DNA from 3 places in the Paenarthrobacter sp. E2MeOHC11 genome. Region 3 is predicted to be linked to each of the others. Evidence: riboswitches for the same ligand, from Rfam matches in the RefSeq annotation. Region 3 holds a riboswitch; each other region holds the start of a gene.
What was found. A riboswitch is a leader RNA that binds a small molecule or an ion and turns the genes downstream of it on or off. The one in region 3 is predicted to bind cyclic di-AMP.
Positions count from the first base shown of each region.

Region 1: it holds a riboswitch for cyclic di-AMP, as region 3 does, so the genes downstream of both, ACSSVG_RS07940 (NlpC/P60 family protein) here and ACSSVG_RS12000 (hypothetical protein) in region 3, are expected to answer to the same signal.
Region 2: it holds a riboswitch for cyclic di-AMP, as region 3 does, so the genes downstream of both, ACSSVG_RS06035 (aggregation-promoting factor C-terminal-like domain-containing protein) here and ACSSVG_RS12000 (hypothetical protein) in region 3, are expected to answer to the same signal.

Region 1 covers NZ_CP196673.1:1,731,157-1,735,040, reverse strand. The annotation lists gene ACSSVG_RS07950 (NCS2 family permease) at 1-722, opposite strand, end outside; gene ACSSVG_RS07945 (copper resistance CopC family protein) at 837-1,466, shown strand; cyclic di-AMP (ydaO/yuaA leader) riboswitch at 1,641-1,809, shown strand; gene ACSSVG_RS07940 (NlpC/P60 family protein) at 1,813-2,589, shown strand; gene ACSSVG_RS07935 (NAD(P)/FAD-dependent oxidoreductase) at 2,754-3,446, opposite strand; gene ACSSVG_RS07930 (universal stress protein) at 3,864-3,884, shown strand, end outside.
Region 2 covers NZ_CP196673.1:1,315,687-1,319,570, forward strand. The annotation lists gene ACSSVG_RS06025 (response regulator transcription factor) at 1-429, shown strand, start outside; gene ACSSVG_RS06030 (sensor histidine kinase) at 433-1,923, shown strand; cyclic di-AMP (ydaO/yuaA leader) riboswitch at 2,059-2,218, shown strand; gene ACSSVG_RS06035 (aggregation-promoting factor C-terminal-like domain-containing protein) at 2,222-3,064, shown strand; gene ACSSVG_RS06040 (dolichyl-phosphate beta-glucosyltransferase) at 3,234-3,884, shown strand, end outside.
Region 3 covers NZ_CP196673.1:2,556,223-2,560,106, forward strand. The annotation lists gene ACSSVG_RS11995 (PucR family transcriptional regulator) at 1-506, shown strand, start outside; gene ACSSVG_RS12000 (hypothetical protein) at 695-2,008, opposite strand; cyclic di-AMP (ydaO/yuaA leader) riboswitch at 2,011-2,157, opposite strand; gene ACSSVG_RS12005 (hypothetical protein) at 2,287-2,517, opposite strand; gene ACSSVG_RS12010 (ATP-dependent DNA ligase) at 2,563-3,627, shown strand; gene ACSSVG_RS12015 (DUF6480 family protein) at 3,628-3,884, opposite strand, start outside.

The DNA.
Region 1 (3,884 bases), 830 kb from region 3:
TTCTTGCCGTCAAAGCTCGGGCCGATGTGGAGCGTGAATTCAAGGATGGCTGCCAGGGCGGTGGAAACCACGATCCCGATCAGGATGGCGCCGCGGACTTTGCGAACCACCAGGGCGATGGTCAGGATCAGGCCCACCGCAAAAACCAGGGTGGGCCAGCCCATGAGCTTGCCGTCCACGCCCAGCCCCAGGGGAACCGTGGTGCCGGCAGCGTCCGGGATGCGGCGCACGAATCCGGCATTGACCAGGCCGATCAGTGCAATGAAGAGACCAATGCCCACCACGATTGCCGTCTTGAGGGCTTCTGGAACGGCTTTGAACACCGCAGTACGGAAACCGGTGAGCACCAGGATGAGCATGGTGACGCCGGAAAGCACCACGAGGCCCATCATGTCCGGCCAGGTCAGTCCGGGGTGTGAGGCCACGGTCACTGCCACGAACGCGTTCACGCCGAGCCCCGTTGCAACGGCGAACGGGTGCTTGGCCCACGCGCCCATGAGGATGGTCAGGATGCCCGCCACGAAAGCCGTAGTGGCTGCGACGGCCGTGAAGCCCAGGGACGCTCCGCTCGAGTCCGCTCCGCAGAGGATCAGGGGGTTCAGCACCACGATGTAGCTCATGGCGAAGAACGTTGCGAAGCCGCCACGAATTTCCCGGGAGTACGTGGATCCACGTTCAGTGATTTTGAAGTAGCGGTCGACTGCAGAACCTTGTTTAAGCATGAAGGACTCCGGGGATCGAGGGGAGTGTGCTCTCAAATCCTATGCGGTCGGATACGGGCGCCCCGGACGATTCGCCTAGTCTGTAAGGAAGCCAACACTAGGAGAAACCGCCCCATGCGTACCATCCGCCCGCTTCTGGCCGCCGTCGTTGCTGCCCTCGCCTTCGCGTCGGCCTTGCTGTTTTCCGCGGCTCCGGCGTCCGCCCATGACGTCGCCGAATCCACCACGCCGGCCAACGGTGCCAGCGTGACTGTTGTCCCGGCGTCGGTCTCCATCACGTTCAACAACCGGCCGCTGGCCATCGGTTCGGGCGTAACGGTCACGGCGGGCGGCGAAAACTGGGCAGACGGTCCCGTGGAAATCATTGACAACCAAGCTGTCCAGAAGCTGCGCGAAGGCGCACCCGCGGGCGAGTACACGGTGGTCTGGCGGGTCGTCAGCAGCGATTCGCACCCCATCGAGGGCACCTTTACGTTCACGGCAGCCGGAGGCGCGACGTCGGCAAGCGGTTCGGCGGTTGCCTCACCGTCTGCTTCGGCTCCTTCAGCCTCGGTACCGACGGCCGGTACCGGTGCGCCGGGAACGGGCACCAGCGAACCGGCAGCGGATGCCTCCCAGCCGTTCCCGTGGAGCATCGTGGGACTGGCCGTTGTTGCTATCGGACTCGTTATCTTTCTGGCTGTTACGGCACGTAGGAAACTCGCTGCTTCCAACGACGCGGATGGCGATAATCCCGCGGAATAACGGGGTTTTCTACGTACCTGCGAATATCTCGAAACGGTCACCGCGACACGCCAGAAGAGTAGTTCTCGTTACTTAAATGTGACTTCGGCGTGATCATCGCGTACGGTTGTACCTGTGCCTGTTCCACGTAGCGGGCACTTCCGGCCTGATTGCCTAGCTCTGCCGCAGTCCGGAATCCGTTCGCAGACAAACCTTACGGCAGAGACGGGGAACCCATTTTAGGTCGCTTTCGAGCGTGCCTTGGGGTGAAGTCACGAAGCTTCCGCTGAACAGCGGGGGATAGTGACCGGGTGACTCCCATCCGAATCCGACAGCTAACCTCGCAGGCATCGGGAGAGGCTCTTTCATGTCTTCACGCATTCTTCGCGGCCGTCGTAAGGCGGACAGCGTACGTCCTAATCCGTTCATCTCCATCTCCAAGGCAGTTGCCAGCAACGCCTCCGGCGCTGGCCGCCAGGCAGCTGTCATCGCAGCAGCCTCGGGCCTCGTCTTGACCGGCTCCATCGCCGCCCACGCAGCTGAAGCTCCGGTTCAGCGGGACTCCAGCCCCGCCACGGTCGCAGAGACCGCCTCCGAAGCTCCCACCCAGGTTGTTACCGCCGCCTCCACGGCGACCATCAACTTCGAGCGCCCTGCCGTTGCTTCCGTAGCGGCTCCGGTCATCGAGAAGCCGGCTCCCGTCGTTGAGGCTCCCGTAGCCAAGAAGGCAGCAGTCACCACTGCCGCTGCAACGGCTCCTGTCGCCAAGTCCGCAGCTGCCGCTCCGGCTGCTGCTGCTCCCGCTGCTGCTGCCCCGGCAGTCGGTGGCGTCAACGCAGCCATGGTTGCCTCGGCTTACGCCCAGATCGGCATCATGCAGGACTGCACCGCCATGGTGGAACGGGCTCTCGGCTCCGCAGGCATCCCTGTTGGTGACCTTGGCCCCATGCAGTTCATGAACTACGGCAAGGTCGTCAGCGACCCCCAGCCCGGTGACATGATCGTTCAGTCCGGCCACGTCGCCATCTACATCGGCAACGGCCAGGCCATCAGCGGTGGCATCAACGGCAACCAGACGGGCATCCACCCGATCAGCTGGTTGACGGCAACGGGTCCCCTGACCTACGTACGCGCTGGCGCATAAGCCTCACGCTTCAGTCCAAAGGCCGGTGCCTTTGAGGAATCACTCCTCAAAGGCACCGGCCTTTGGCGTTAAGTTTTGTGCGTAAAAGTTCCAGACATGGACGTACGACGGCGGGTAGGCGCGCCTTTGCCGCGTAGTGGGGCAGGGTGTGCCGGTTGGATCGGCTAGGCGGTGGCCAGGCCTGGCCCTGCCGGGAGGGCAACCTTGGAAGAGATCGCCTGACCCACTGCTTTGGCCTGCCGAAGGACTTCCTTGGGGGTGGGCGTAATGAGTTCGCCGACGCCTACAAGATGCATCCCGACTGCCCTCATGGCCGCGGCCAGGTTTTGGCCGATGGCAATCCCGAGTTCGGCCAGCATCCGGCGCAGCTGGCTCTGCGCACAGCGCGTGACCACGATGTGGTCGGCCAGGAGAACCCCGTTGGCGGTGTGGACTGCCCACTGGCGACGGGTGGATTCGAGGGGGCCGGATACGTGGAGTCCGGTTCTCAGCCCCGCAGTGGTCATGCTGGCGGCCAAACCGTAGCCAATCTGCTGTGACGGATCCGAGCCCAGGAAATCAAGGCGCACGGCGCGCGTGGTGCTGCGGACGTCCAGCTGATGGCTTGCCGCGTAGTTCCGCAAGTGGCGGAGGATCTCGTTGCGTTCCTTCATTGCAGCGGGATCGGCGGCGTCGCAGCGTTGAAGCATACCTGTATGGACCGACGGGCCCGTTGCGGACAACGCACCAAAGCCGTCCACGACGATGGAACCCACGCCATAACGGCTGAGCTCACTGGCAACTGCCAAGCCGGACAAGCCGGCTCCGATGACCACGGTGGTGGTGCGTTCCGTGGCGGAATCAGGCGTGAGTGACACTGCTTGGTTCCTCCTTGACGTGTGTGCCCTTCGGCATCGCGTGGGGTCGCGTCCGAGTTCCCCAAGCGGCCGCAAATAAATGGCCGGAGTGTGTCGTGAAACACGTTTGCCGGCCATTCGGTGACTCGAACACTACCGAACTTTTTCGGCCATGGATAGCCTCCCGGATGCGCGTGTTTGGGTTGTTCATCCGGAGCGCAAAATGGACCTCCGATAACCGAGCCCGGACCGTTATACACATAGCCCAAAGTCGCCTTGATTCGGCGTTGCCGACCGAGAATAGTGGGCCTTGGAAGGAGAAATTTCCAGGTTTCTCCTGCCCCGGCCATTGACAATGAAGCAGTCAGGGAATCCGACCCGGAAAACCTCTGGCAGAATAGCCGGAACATCAAGCAGTAGGTGGAGAGGCGGGCCCCAATGGACCAGCACGGCAGACAC
Region 2 (3,884 bases), 1.2 Mb from region 3:
GTGCAGGACCGCATCGTTGGTCTGGCCGCCGGCGGTGACGACTACGTCACCAAGCCGTTCAGCATGGAGGAAGTCCTCCTGCGCCTCCACCGCCTGGTCCAGCGTTCCGGCGTCGCCGCGATGGACACCGCCGAGCTGGTAGTGGGCGACCTCACCCTGAACGTGGACACGCGCGAAGTAACCAGGGCAGGCGAGGACATCCCGCTCACCGCAACGCAGTTCGAGCTTCTGCGCTACCTCATGGAGAACCCCAAACGCGTGGTCAGCAAAGCACAGATCCTGGACAGGGTGTGGGACTACGATTTCGGCGGCCAAGCCAACATCGTGGAGCTCTACATTTCCTACCTGCGCAAGAAGATCGAGGCCAACCATCCGCCGATGATCCACACCATCCGCGGTGCCGGATACGTCATCAAGCCAGCGGACTAGGCGTTGAGCACACTTTCAGGAGTGGCCAGGAAGTCGGGCCGCAGTTGGCTGAACCCCTCCACGTGGCACTTGCGCACCAGGCTGGTTCTGGTGGCCATGGCACTGCTGGTCGCCATTTGCGGAGCAGTTGGCGTGGTGAGCTACGCCTCCATGGACATGGTGTTCAACAAGCAGCTCGACAGCCAACTGGAGCAAGCATCCAGCCGCGCCAACAACTTCGGCAGGCCACCGGCGAACTTTCCTGGGTCCGGAAGGCCTGACCCGCTGGAGGCCCGCGGGCAGGCCGCCGGGACGCTGAACGCCCGGATCAACGGCTCAATTGTGAGCAGCTCGGGCCTGATCGATGCCAGGGGAAACCGGGTGTCGCTCTCCGCGGCCGACGAACAAGTGCTGCTGTCCCTCCCCACGGACAACCGCCCTGTGGACCGTTCGCTCTCCAACGGCGACTATCGGTTGGTAGCCGTCGAGACCAATGGCGATGTGATCGTGACAGGGCTGCCGCTTGCGGACAAGCAGAGCGCCGAGGCCTCGCTGGTCTGGACCATGGTGCTGGTTTCGCTCGGCGGACTGGTGCTGATCGGCCTTGCGGGCACGGTCATCATCCGCCGCACCATGCGGCCATTGGAACAGCTCTCGGAGGTGGCCACCAAGGTTTCGCGCCTGCCCCTGGACGCCGGTGAAGTGGCGCTCGCGGTGCGCGTACCCCCGTCGGCCGCTCATCCCGGAACGGAAGTCGGCAGCGTTGGCCATGCCCTGAATCAAATGCTGAACAACGTCTCCAGCGCGTTGGAAGCCCGGCAGGAGAGCGAAACCAAGGTTCGACAGTTCGTCGCTGATGCCTCGCATGAGCTCCGCACACCGCTGACCGCCATCCGCGGCTACACAGAACTGCTGCGGATGACCGAAAACTTCACCGACGACGGCCGGAAGTCATTGGCTCGCGTCCAAAGCCAATCCGAGCGGATGACCACACTGGTGGAGGATCTCCTGCTACTGGCCAGGCTGGACGAAGGCCAGCCCATCAAGGTTACGGATGTGGACCTCACGCAATTAGTCATCGAAACGGTCAGCGACGAAAAAGTCATGGCTCCGGACCACATCTGGCAACTCCAGCTCCCGGACGAACCCATCACTGTGAGGGGTGACGCCACGCAACTGCATCAGGTGTTGGCCAACCTGCTCTCCAACGCACGCAAACACACGGACGCCGGGACCACCGTGGTTACGGGCGTCATGCTCTCCGCCGATGGCAGCGCAGTGGTTACCGTGACTGACAACGGCCCGGGCATTCCGGAAGATTTCCAAAGCCGGATTTTCTCCCGGTTTGCCCGCGCCGATGCCGCAAGGTCGGGGTCCGAGGGCACGTCCGGGCTGGGCCTGTCCATCGTCGAATCCATCGTGGAGGCGCACGGTGGCAGCGTTGAGGTGACCTCGCGTCCAGGGCGCACGGAGTTCGCCCTTCGACTCCCTACCGTCAGCAACGAACGCGTGTAACGAATCCGGCAAGGCGACTCACCGGCATCGTGATCTCTGTTACCTAAATGTGACTTCTGCCGAAACCTCCTGTACCGTCGAAAGGGTGGGTCGCCCCAACTGACCCACATCCGGGATGCGCCGAGCTCTGCCACTTCCCGGAGTCCGCTCTTTCTCCGAGGCAGAGACGGGGGACCCAGAGTCTCCGGGCCCAGGCATTTTTGCCGGCCCTTGGGGTGAAGCCGCAGCGTGATGCGCGGCCGGATGACCTCATCCGAACCCGACAGCTAACTCCGCAGGCGCTGAGAGGTAATCACATATGTCTGAATTTAACGATCAGACGCGCCCTTCCGCGCGTCACCGCGATGAACACAACGCCCCGTTGACCAAGTCGCAGGCTGTCCTCAAGAACGCCGCCCGTCAGGGTAAGTCCGGCCACCGCATGTCGGTTGTTGCCGGTGTTGTAGCTGCTGCACTGGGCGTTGCATCGCTCGGCACTGCTGCCAACGCCGCCCTGACCCTCCCCGAGGTGAGCCGCGTTGCCGAGACCCAGGCGAATGCCCAGGTCAGCAATAACAAGTCAGCCGAGATCTCCGCTTCCCTGGATGCAGCCGCCGCAAAGGGCGCCGCTGACCGGGCTGCAGCGGACAAGGTGGCTGCTGAGAAGGCTGCCGCCGAAAAGGCTGCCGCTGACCAGGCCGCAGCTGAAAAGGCTGCTGCCGAAAAGGCTGCCGCTGACCAGGCCGCAGCAGAGAAAGCCGCTGCAGATGCTGCCGCCAAGCAGGCTGCTGATGCCGCTGCTGCCGCCGCCGCTGCCGAAGCTGCCGCCGCTGCTGCAGCCCCGAAAGCTGTGGACGATCCCGCCGCCGCCAAGGCCTATGCCGCCAGCATCCTGGGCAACTACGGCTGGAGCGCCGGCGAAATGACCGCTTTGAACACCCTGTGGGAGAAGGAATCCAACTGGAAGACCACTGCCACGAACGCTTCCAGCGGCGCCTACGGCATTGTCCAGTCCCTGCCGGCCTCCAAGATGGCAACTGCGGGTGCTGACTGGCAGACCAACTACCAGACCCAGATCAAGTGGGGCTTGAATTACATCAAGGAACGCTACGGATCCCCGTCGGCTGCCCTGGCCTTCCACCTGGCCAACAACTGGTACTAAACCAGACTGCTTGATACCGCGCCGGTTGCCGCCGCTCACACCAGTACCCACTGGAGCGGACGGCGGGAACCGGCGCGGTTTTCCCGTTTCACAGCTGCCCCTCGGAGTTCACAGTGGGGTCACAGCTTCCGCCTAAAGCCCTCATAATCGGCGGGCCCATTCTGGAAGCATGACGCTCATAGATCCAGCCACCAGCTCCTTGCGACGACGGGTCCATTCCGCGGGCTTCGCTGGCGCGGCGTCGCCGGCTGGCCAGCAAGGAGGGCCGGAGGGCCGGCAGCTGCCTCGGCGCTCCCCCGTTGACACCCGCGTTGCCGTACCTGTCCTTGACGTCGCCATCCCTGTGTTCAACGAGGAATCGCGCCTGGAGGAGGGCCTGCGCAAGCTGCACAGGCACCTCACGGAGTCCTTTCCCCATACCTTCCAGATCACCGTGGCGGACAACTCCAGCACGGACAACACCCTGCGGATCGCCGAACGGCTGGCCCGCGAACTCCCTGAACTGACGGTGGTTCGATTCCAGCACAGGGGGCGGGGAAACGCCCTCCGACAAGTCTGGCTGACCTCACCGTCACCAGTGCTCGCCTACATGGAAGCAGACCTGTCCTCGGACCTCTCCGCCCTGGCTCCGCTCCTTGCGCCGCTGCTCTCCGGCCACTCGGACCTCGCGATCGGCACCCGGCTGGCACGGACCTCGTATGTGACCCGCAGTCCGCAGCGCGGGTTCATCTCCCGCAGCTACAACTCCCTGCTGCGGACCGTGCTCGGGGCCCGCTTCTCCGATGCCCAGTGCGGTTTTAAGGCCGTCCGCGCGGACGTT
Region 3 (3,884 bases):
ACGCCCAGGTGCTGGTCCACTATCAATTGGAGCTCGCCAAGCGGGCCGGTAGGACGGTGGATCGGGTGATCCTGGGCATCAGCGAGCCGTTCCACGTCATCCGGCAGCTCGCCGGCGCCTACCGGCAGTCGAAGGTTGCGGCGCAGGCGGCCGCCGTCGATCAGCCACTCGGGGAGCTTGTGGACAGCCGGGCAGTGGGCGTCTACCAGCTCTTCGACCGACTGCTGGCACCAGGGGGCTGGGATGACACCGGGTCTGTGCACTTCCGGTCCTTGGAGGACCATGACAAGAACGGCGAACTGTTGCCCGTCCTGGAGCTTCTCTATGACAGCGACGGTTCAGTACAGGATGTGGCGGCCAAACTTCACCTCCACAGAAGCAGCATCTACAACAGGCTCGGCAGGATCCGCCAGCTCATCGGCGCTGATCCCTTGAGCGGCGCAATCCGGCTTGAGTTGCATGCTGCCTTGAAAGCGCGGCGATGGGCGGGGCGGCCTCGGATTTGAGGGTGGATGGACGAATGAGGCAGGCACCCGTCGTGGGTGCCTGCCTCATTCGCAGGGTTCGCTTTAGGACCGTTTCAACCGCTGGCAGCTCCAGCGCCCCAATCGACGACGGAAGGTGGCCGTCCGGCTGCTGCTGCAGTACCGGCTGTGCCAGCCCGCATGCGTGCTGGTGCGCGGCAGGCGGGTGCTCACTTGAGGGCTTCCTTTGCGGCGTCGAGGATCTCTTCAAGAGCCGTCCCTGAGGCCTGCGGTGTCGTAGACGCAACGGGCTTGCCGGTGGGCCGGGGCTTGGACGTCTGCGTGGACGTTTCCGTGGGAGTGGGAGTGGGAGTGGGAGTCGGAGTCGGAGTCGGAGTGACAGTCGGCGTCGTCGTGGGTGTCGGAGACGGTGTCGTGGGCGGCGTGGTGATCGTGTCCGAGGGCACGTCGCCAGGAGCCGGAGCTGGCTGAGCCGGTGCCGGGCTGGTGGTACCAGGCGCAGCGGCGATGGTCGCAGGCACAGCGGACGGGACCCACACCGGATCAGCCAGTGAAATCTTCGGGGTAGGAATCGACGACGGCGAAACGGCGGCGGGTGCCTCCGGAACCGTGGCCGGCTGACCGGCTTCCGATGTCGCCGCCGCTGATGCAGAAGGCGATGAGGCGGTGGAGTACGAAGCGCTGGGCGCGGGGGTTGCCGAGCCCGAGTTTCGATCGGTGCCGCTACCGCTGGCTTCCTGGGCTGGCGTTTCCTGGCCGAAGAAGGGCAGCTCGAGAGCCTGCCCCAAGGTTCCGGCCGTCAGGACCAGGCCGAGTGCACCTGCCACCACGGCCATGCGCTGGCTCATGTGCTTGACCGACGCAGCTTTCCGCAAAACCGTATGGGGTTCCCGGCCAAAGGAGGAGCCACCAAAGCTGGATTTGGCGGCAGCGGCTGACGCTGCCTGCTTGCGATTATCCTTGCGGCCGGCGAGTGACGCCGACGCAGTTGCGGCCGCGGCGACCTGGGCCGGGGACTTGCCTCGCGGCGACACAGGGGCCGGAGCCGCGGATGTGGTCGCGGATTCATCGGGGGCTGCCACCACGGGGATGGCTGTCGTGGCTGGTTCCGACGAGCCTGGCTGAGGGCTTGTGGGATTAACGATCGGGATGGCCGCGGTGGGAGGCCCCGGCGTGGTGGATGCCGGAGTCTCAGCTTGAACGACCGGAATGGCTGCAGTTGCCGCCTCAACAGGCCCGGGCCGGGATGATTCCCCCGCAGCGGGCTCTGCAGGAGCGGTCACAGCCTGGGCTGCCTGCTCCCTCTCGGCCGCGCGTACGGCTGCGCGCGTGGTGGGCGTTGCGACGGTGGGGACGGCCGTGGTGGCGGCTTCCGGCGTCGTGCTTGTAGTTTCGGGCGCCGCGACGGAGTCTGCAGGCGCGCTGATGGGGGATCCGCTGGGTTGGGCCCGACGGCGTCCGGTTGGCTTGGTGCGCTCGCGTTCAGTCTGGGCGCGGCGCGGCTGATCCATGGTTGGGGACATGGTGGTTGCCTCTCAACGCCTTCGAGGTTAGCTGTCGGGTTCGGACGAGGCCGTCCGGCCGCACAAGGCGGCTTCACCCCAAGGACTTGAATCAAGTCCGGGAACTTTTGGGTCCCCCGCCTCTGCCGCGGGTCTGGCGGATCCCGGATTGCGGCAGAGCTCGGCGTCAATCCGGAAGCGGCCCAGCGGAGATAAGGGTCGCCCTACGACGGTACATGAGCCGGAAAGTAAAGTCACATTAATGTAACGGGCGGTAGGCCTCCCCCATTGAGGGGCCTCTAGCGCTTACGCTTCGGGGCCGGCGCTGGGGCCGGGAGCTCGTGCTGGATCTTCTGGATTTGATGTGCCTGATGAGTCTCAGGGCGGAAGATCTCGTCGGCGATGCCCAGCATCCCGCCCGCCGCCGCACGCCTGACTCCGCGCTTGGACTGCCGCGAGGTCCAGTACCAGAGGCCGGCGAGGAGCGCGGGAACTCCGAGTACTGCGGCCAACACGGCCAAGATATCCATGGCATAAGACTAGCTTCGGCGTGCACCGGCAGGTAGACATTGTCTATGGACCTGCCAGTGATGCCGCCCGTCTCGCCCATGCTCGCCAAGTCCGTTCCGGCCATCCCCGATGTTGGGCACTATGAGCCCAAGTGGGACGGCTTCAGGACCATCGTCTTCAAGGATGGGGACGAGGTCATCCTGGGCAGCCGCAACGAGAAACCCATGACCAGGTACTTCCCGGAGCTGGTGGACGCGCTGCGGAAGAACCTCCCGGACAAATGCGTGATTGACGGCGAGATTGTCCTGATCCAGGGCAACAGGCTCGAATTCGAGGTGCTTCAGCAGCGGATCCATCCCGCGGACAGCCGGGTCCGGATGCTCGCTGAGAAGACCCCATCATCCATGATCGCCTTCGACATCCTGGCCCTGGGCGGTGAGGACCTGATGGGCAGGCCGTTCTCTGAGCGCCGCGCCATCCTTGAACGCGCGCTCGCCAAGGCTGAGCCTCCCGTCTACGTGACGCCCGCGGTGACAGACCTTGAGCGGGCGCAGGAGTGGTTCGTGCAGCTCGAGGGCGCAGGCTTGGACGGTGTGCTGTCCAAGCCGCTGGATGGGACCTATCAACCCAACAAGCGCGTGATGTTCAAGACCAAGCACGAGCGGACGGCGGACTGCGTGGTGGCCGGATTCCGCTGGCACAAGACGGCGAAAGTTGTGGGGTCCATGCTGTTGGGCCTTTATAACGACGCCGGACGCCTCCAGCACGTGGGGGTGGTGGCCTCATTCCCCATGGCCAAGCGGGAAAGCCTGGTGGCCGAGCTTGAGCCCTACCAGGTTGAACTCAGCGAGCACCCTTGGGGCGAGTGGGCCAGCCAGGGCGAAGGGGTCGCGGGTTCCCGGATGCCTGGTGCCCAGAGCCGGTGGAGCGGGGGCAAGGACTTCTCGTTCGTGCCGCTGCGCCCCGAACTGGTGATCGAGGTGGCCTACGACTACATGGAGGGCGACCGCTTCCGCCACACCACGCAGTTCCGGCGGTGGCGGCCGGACCGAACCCCTGAAAGCTGCACATATTCGCAGCTGGAGGAGCCGGCGGAGTACGACCTCGGTGAGATCCTGAGGCTGCCGTAGTTACTCCTCGTGCCCTTGGTCGCTGCTCATGCTGCCCTCGGCGGGCGGGGTTTCCCCTGGGGGTACTCCGCCGCCGGGCTCGAGTCCCGTGACATTTCCGTCCAACGGATCGGGGTTGGCGGAGGCTGCCGGGTCATTGTCTTCGTCCTGGCGCAATTCCGGATCGGCGTTCACATGGTCGTTCCGGGCCGCGGGGGTTGTTGCGGCACCGTAGGGCCCCGTAGCGCCGGTCACGCCGAAGCCCTGCTCGTCCTGGG